Regions from separate parts of the Bacillus sp. NMTD17 genome, predicted to be linked through region 1. Evidence: riboswitches for the same ligand, from Rfam matches in the RefSeq annotation. Region 1 holds a riboswitch; each other region holds the start of a gene.

What was found. A riboswitch is a leader RNA that binds a small molecule or an ion and turns the genes downstream of it on or off. The one in region 1 is predicted to bind S-adenosylmethionine.
Region 2: linked by a shared signal. The riboswitch ahead of C6347_RS00880 (5-methyltetrahydropteroyltriglutamate--homocysteine S-methyltransferase) and the one ahead of C6347_RS19625 (DUF2292 domain-containing protein) in region 1 are both predicted to bind S-adenosylmethionine.
Region 3: linked by a shared signal. The riboswitch ahead of C6347_RS08445 (bifunctional homocysteine S-methyltransferase/methylenetetrahydrofolate reductase) and the one ahead of C6347_RS19625 (DUF2292 domain-containing protein) in region 1 are both predicted to bind S-adenosylmethionine.

Annotation. Positions count from the first base shown of each region.
Region 1 covers NZ_PVRH01000002.1:258,060-260,322, reverse strand. Annotated here, with positions in the region: gene pyrF (orotidine-5'-phosphate decarboxylase) at 1-391, shown strand, start outside; gene pyrE (orotate phosphoribosyltransferase) at 399-1,037, shown strand; SAM riboswitch class I at 1,177-1,279, shown strand; gene C6347_RS19625 (DUF2292 domain-containing protein) at 1,383-1,496, shown strand; gene C6347_RS06405 (phosphoadenylyl-sulfate reductase) at 1,533-2,234, shown strand; gene C6347_RS06400 (sulfate permease) at 2,248-2,263, shown strand, end outside.
Region 2 covers NZ_PVRH01000001.1:186,218-188,480, forward strand. Annotated here, with positions in the region: gene bglH (aryl-phospho-beta-d-glucosidase) at 1-88, shown strand, start outside; gene C6347_RS00880 (5-methyltetrahydropteroyltriglutamate--homocysteine S-methyltransferase) at 142-1,266, opposite strand; SAM riboswitch class I at 1,354-1,466, opposite strand; gene C6347_RS00885 (DUF3298 and DUF4163 domain-containing protein) at 1,678-2,263, shown strand, end outside.
Region 3 covers NZ_PVRH01000002.1:641,349-643,611, reverse strand. Annotated here, with positions in the region: gene C6347_RS08445 (bifunctional homocysteine S-methyltransferase/methylenetetrahydrofolate reductase) at 1-970, opposite strand, end outside; SAM riboswitch class I at 1,049-1,167, opposite strand; gene C6347_RS08440 (YajQ family cyclic di-GMP-binding protein) at 1,249-1,740, opposite strand; gene C6347_RS08435 (CvfB family protein) at 1,978-2,263, shown strand, end outside.

The DNA of each region.
Region 1 (2,263 bases):
GACGCCTGCTGGACAAAAACGTCCAGGCATTATTGCAGTGACACAGCTGACGAGTACGTCAGAAGACATGATGAGGAACGAATTACTCATAGACCGTCCGCTGCAAGAGACTGTCATCCGGTACGGGCAATTGGCATATGAAAGTGGACTAGACGGTGTTGTTTGCTCTGTTCATGAATCCAAAGCCCTTCATGAGCACATCTCACCTGCCTTTCTCACTGTCACGCCGGGGATTCGCTTACAAAATGATCAAACCGATGACCAAAAGCGTGTGGCGACTCCTGCCTATGCAAAAGAGCAAGGTGTTTCACAAATTGTTGTCGGAAGGTCAATCACAAAAGCTGAAAAACCATTGGAAGCCTATCATCAAATTTTAAAAGAGTGGGAGTGACTGCCAGATGAAAACAAAAATCGCTAAACACCTATTACAAATCAAAGCGGTCTCATTAAAACCAGACGAACCGTTTACATGGGCAAGCGGTATCAAATCACCGATCTATTGTGACAACCGTCTTACCTTGTCCTACCCAGAAGTAAGACACGACATTGCTGAAGGTCTTAAAGAGTTGATCCTCACTCATTTTGAAAGAGCGGAGGTTGTTGCTGGTACTGCAACAGCAGGCATCCCGCATGCGGCATTAGCGGCAGACCGTCTGAACGTGCCGATGTGTTATGTGAGAAGTAAGCCAAAAGCACATGGAAAAGGGAATCAAATTGAAGGAGCCGTATCAAAAGGTCAAAAGGTGGTCGTCGTAGAAGACTTGATTTCAACAGGAGGCAGTGTGCTTGAAGTGGTCGCTGCTCTTCAAGAAGCGGGCTGTGACGTACTAGGAGTTGCCGCGATCTTCACATACGGACTGCCAAAAGCTGCAGCTGCTTTTCAAGAGAAAAACATTCCATATGTCACCCTAACAGACTATGACACACTGACAGACGTGGCACTTGAGCTGAAAGCGATCGAGCCTTCTGCTATGAATAAACTAAAACGCTGGAGACAAGATCCTTCCTCTGAATCTTGGATGGAAGAAACCGTCTAAAAAGCTGTGCGTACCCGCACAGCTTTTTTATTTGGTTAAAAATAGTAAAATAGACTCAAATTCAAATAAAAACTAATCCTATCAATAAAGTCGGGTTGACTTTTGTTTGAATTGTGTTAATATTTAAGACAAATTAAAACACTTATCCAGAGAGGTGGAGGGACTGGCCCGATGAAGCCCGGCAACCTGCGATTTGCAAGGTGCTACTTCCTGCAAAATGATTCTATTTTGAAAGATAAGGAAATGAGCTTCCTCATCTTTCTTTCGGACTGAAAGGAAGTTTTTTTATTTTAACGGTGAGGAGGAAGACGAGATGGAAGTGAAGCGAAATCAGGATGAAGACTTATTGAAGCATATGCAGAAACTGATTGGGGATATGAATTCGGTTCAGTTACGCTGATTGTTCAGGACGGTCAAGTGATTCAAGTGGAAGAAAACAGAAAAAGTCGGTTGACGTAGTGCGGAGAGTAGTGATACTCCGGAAGGGGAGAAACAATGTTAACTTATGAAAATTGGCAAGAGCCGTCCATTACATTTCAAGAGGATGATTTGTATAAAGGGGCCTTATCTGTGCTGAAATGGGCATACGGTCATTATGGTGATCAGCTCGTTTATGCATGCAGCTTTGGTATTGAAGGCATCGTCCTCATTGATCTTATTGCGAAAGTAAAAAAGGATGCAAGAATTGTCTTTTTAGATACAGGTCTGCATTTTAAGGAAACGTACGACACAATTGATGCGGTAAAGGAAAGATACCCAGGTTTAGATATTGTGCTGAAAACCCCTGAGCTGACGGTTGAGGAGCAAAACGAGCAGCATGGTGATCAGCTATGGAAAACGGACCCTCAAAGCTGCTGCTATATGCGTAAGGTCATTCCTTTGCAAGAAGCGCTATCCGGCTATCCGGCATGGCTTTCTGGCTTAAGAAGAGAGCAGTCACCCAAGCGAGCAGGGACGAACTTTTTAAATCAGGATGAAAAATTCAAATCAGTGAAAGTATGTCCTCTTATCCACTGGACGTGGAAGGACATATGGAGATATGCATCTAGAGAGGAACTTACTTATAATCCGCTGCATGATCAGGGATATCCAAGTATCGGTTGTGCCCCGTGTACACAGCCGGCATTTACTGCCGAGGATCTTCGTTCTGGCAGATGGTCAGGCACAGCTAAGACTGAGTGCGGATTACATGAGTAAGGGAGCATAATGTATGGAAATCGCCGCAA
Region 2 (2,263 bases), on a different contig from region 1:
AAAAGGTACATTAGATAGAAAGAAAAAGAAAAGCTTTGATTGGTATAAACAAGTGATTGCGACAAATGGTGATCATTTAGATGCATAAAAGAAAAAGACAAACCGTTCATACTGCGGTTTGTCTTTTTTTCGTCAAGGGGACTATGAAGTCCACACTTGATCTGCAATCTCAATCACATGACGCAGCTTCTCCCATTGCTGCTCTTCTGTTAACAGATTGCCTTCCTCCGTTGAGGCGAACCCGCATTGCGGACTCAAGCAAATCTGGTTAATGTCGACATATTGAGCCGCTTCCTCGATCCGTTTTTTAATCTGTTCAGCCGGCTCAAGCTCACCATATTTTGAAGTGACAAGCCCTAGTACGATTTGGAGGTTTGGGTTCTTCACATAGCGTAGGGGTTCAAAACCGCCAGAACGATCGTCGTCGAATTCTAAAAAGAGACCATCCAGATCTAAGCCGGCGAAAATTGTTTCTGCCGCTGCTTCATAACCGCCTTCAGCTGCCCACGTCGATTTAAAGTTACCACGACAAATGTGCATAGTGATCACCAAATCCTCTGGACGATCGGCAACCGCTTCATTGATTGTTTTCGCAAATGACTCACGAAGTTCATCTTCTTCTCGGCCAAAGGCTTTGATTTGTTCATGCCCTTTTTCAGAAAAGAACACCGCCCATGCTGTATCATCCAACTGTAAGTAGCGGCAGCCTGCATCATAAAAAGCACGGATGGCTTTCTTATACGCCTGTGCCACATCATGGTGGAATGCCTCTAGGCTGTCGTATACTCCTTCTTCAAGTTTTCCACGGAAAAAGAGCATATTCGGACTTGGAATCGTCATTTTAGCCGTATGATCACCAGCGATGCTTTGAAGGAAACGGTAATCCTCTAGCATTGGATGATCTGTAAAGTCAATCTTGTCCGTTACCTTGATGCCACGCGCTTTTGTTGTCGTATTGTGGAATTGAATACCTTGATCCGCTTCAAATCCTTCGACCCCATCTAATCCCTCAAGAAAGTCAAAATGCCACCATGCACGTCTGAATTCTCCATCTGTGACAACCTCTAATCCAATTTCTTTTTGCTTCTCCACAATGCGTGTAATTTCTTCATTTTCAATTTGTCGGAGCTGCTCTGCTGTCAGCGTACCGTCTGCCTTTTGCTTGCGTGCTTCCTTGATACGTTCTGAACGAAGTAAGCTGCCTACTTGATCTGCGCGAAATGGCGGTTTCGTTGTTTTCTTTCCAATGGTTTGTACTTGTGTCATGCTGAATCCCTTCTTTCTACAGGTTAAAAATCAAATAAAAAAGCTCTTCCTTGGATAAGGAAGAGCATCATATACTGAGAGAACTCTGCCTTATCTTCAAACAAGCATCTGCTTGTTTAAGGAATTAGCACCATTCTGTTCCGAGGAACAGCGGTTGCCGGGTTTCACAGGGCCAGTCCCTCCACCACTCTTAATAAGGTTACCTTTTGATTCAATTTTCTTAATAAACATAATTATTCAACTTTTTCGAGAGAAAGTCAATGGTTTTTACTGTTTAATTTTCTACATAAACAAATAATGGTAAACAAACCCGAAGTGGAAAAAGGAAGAATAATATGGAAAAAGTGCTTCTTTTGGTTCTTTTGTCATGGTATACTCAATTGGTAATAGACAAAAATGGGGGTTTTTACTATGACAATGAAAAAAGGCCTAATAATCAGCCTGCTCATTTTTTCGCTGATTGTTTCGTTGTTTGCGCCAGTTGGATCTGCGGATGCCAAACAAGCAAAAAAAGCAAAAGTAAGTACGCACTATTATAAAAAGAAAAAAACATTCAAATATGCACAGGTGAAAAACCTAAGCAAGGCGCATATGAAAACCATCAATCGTGATTTAAAAGAAGATATCGCATTCTCTTATTCTACGTACTTGTTCTTAAAGGACGAAGCGAAAAAGGAAGGCTTTGGGAAGATCACGTACGAAAGATCGTTTAAAACGAAATTTAACAATGGGAAGAAGCTCAGTATCTTAAACTATGACTACATGAATGATGGTGGAATGCATGGGGATACGATGGTTTCCAGCATGAACTATGTGTTAACAAAGAAAAAGACAAAGCAGCTGTTCTTGACAGACGTTGTGAAAACAAAGAAAAAACGTACGAAAGTAAGAGATTATATTTATAACTACACAAAGAAACATAAAAGCAAATTCTATGCGAACCTGAAAAAAAGTGACATTGAAATCAACTACAACACGCAGTATTACTTCACGAAAA
Region 3 (2,263 bases), 380 kb from region 1:
GTTCTACAATAATCGTCCGTTTTTCCGCAGCCAGCTCATCAAGACCTGGTTCAGTCCGCTGATCTTGAATCGAAATGATTTCTTCTTTTAATACTTTCACTTCTTTTTCAGTGATCGGCGCTAAATCCTTGACCGCTTCAGCCATTGCGTGAATATGCTGAGGCGTTGTTCCGCAGCAGCCACCGATAATACGTGCGCCTTGATTTCTAAATTCAAGTGCACTTTTTCGAAAATAATCGTTATCTGTATCATAGACGAGTCTGCCTTCTTCAAGAGAGGGAAGACTGCTGTTAGGATAGACTGATAAATGGGAATTTTCTAAAATCGGTACGCCTTCGAGTGCCTGAATCATATGATAAGGGCCTAGCCTGCAGTTGATGCCGACGACATCTGCGCCAAGAGAGGACAATTCAGATAAACCATCCTTGAGCGGGGTTCCATCCTGCAAAACACCTTGTTCATGCATGGAGACGTTCATGACAATCGGGAGAGTCGTTTCTTTGCGTGCAATTTGGAGAACGGTCTTCGCTTCTTCCATGTCATAGTACGTTTCTAGCAATAATCCGTCAGGCTGTTCATTTAATAGAATGTACAACTGCTCTCTAAAGCTTCGTTTAATTTCTTCAATAGAGTAGGCATTTTTGTTAAATGTTCGAATGCCGCCGATCGTTCCGAGTACATAAGCGGAGCCTGCGGCTGCTTTTGCGATTTGTACGGCCTTTGTATTGATGCGCTTCGTTTCTTCCTCTAAGCCGTAGCGGGATAGTTTAATATAATTCGCACCGTACGTATTTGTTTGGATGATGTCAGCACCAGCCTGCACATATGCCTCATGCACGCGCTTTACTTCCTCTTCTTTCGATAAATTTAATTCTTCAAAGCAGCGGTCAATGCCGTAAGAGTATAAAAGTGTTCCCATTGCACCGTCAGCAATCAGTACGCGGTTTTGTAAGTCTTGTAATAGGCCCATTGGTTTCCTCCTTATTTCTATGTAACAAAAAAAGCCTTCTGATAAGAAGAAGACTTTTTGGCTGTATCGTAATTCTTCTCCTTATCTTCCAAGCAGTTGCTTGCTGGATTTAGCACCTTGGTCATAGAAAATATATTTCTACTACACCGGTTGCTGAGGCTTCACAGGGCCAGTCCCTCTGCCTCTCTTGATAAGAAAGTGATATGAACATGTCAATGAATTGAACTTCCATCAACTGTATCGAAAAAATCGGAAATAATCAATGGAAAATTTGAAATTTATCGAAAATTTATAAATTGAACGTCAATCGGTAAATCTGCCTTGCGCATAAGAGAAATAACCTCTTGTAAATCATCTTTATTTTTCCCTGTTACACGCACTTGGTCATCTTGAAACTGTGACTTCACTTTGATGCCGGATTGCTTAATGAGTGCATTGATCTTTTTGGCGTTGTCTTGATCAATCCCGCTGATCAGCTTCGCGCGCTGGCGTACTGTTCCGCCAAGGGCATGCTCGGTTTTTCCGTAGTCGATGTTTTTGGTAGGAACATCTCGTTTGATCAGCTTTGTCACAAGCACATCTTTTAGCTGCTCCAGCTTAAAGTCATCATCAGAGATGAGAACGAGCTCTTCTTTTTCAAGAGAAATATCACTTTTACTTCCTTTAAAATCATAACGGTTTTTAATTTCTTTCAGCGCTGCTTGAACAGCGTTTTGCACCTCTGGCAGTTCAACCTTCGATACAATGTCAAATGAGCTTTCTTTTGCCATAACACATGACCTCCATGTATAGATATTGCGTCTATTTTATCATGCAAATAGGAGAAGAAGAAACTTTATCGAAGAGACGAGTCAAAGAGTTCAGCCGGCAGCGGTATAAATCGTGTCCAGTTTGTCCACTTTAGCTAACAGAACTAGAGATGTTCATGTGAGGAGAAGTATAGTAGAATAAAGTGAATCAAAAGATGAACGAACGCTCTTTTATGGGCAGATAGGAAGGAAGAGAACATGAGACCAGGTGAGCAACTGACCTTGCAAATAGAGAACGAGATGGAATACGGCTACTTTTTGACAGATGGTGAAGATTCGGTCCTCTTGCACCGCAGTGAGATGACAGAGGATATTGGTGACCGAGATGAAGTAGAGGTCTACTTATATGTAGATCATGAAGAAAGACTGGCTGCCACGATGAAAATACCTACAATCAATGCGCATACATATGGCTGGGTAGAAGTCGTAGACGTGGTAGAAGACATGGGCGCATTTGTCGATGTCGGGCTGTCAAAGGATGCAC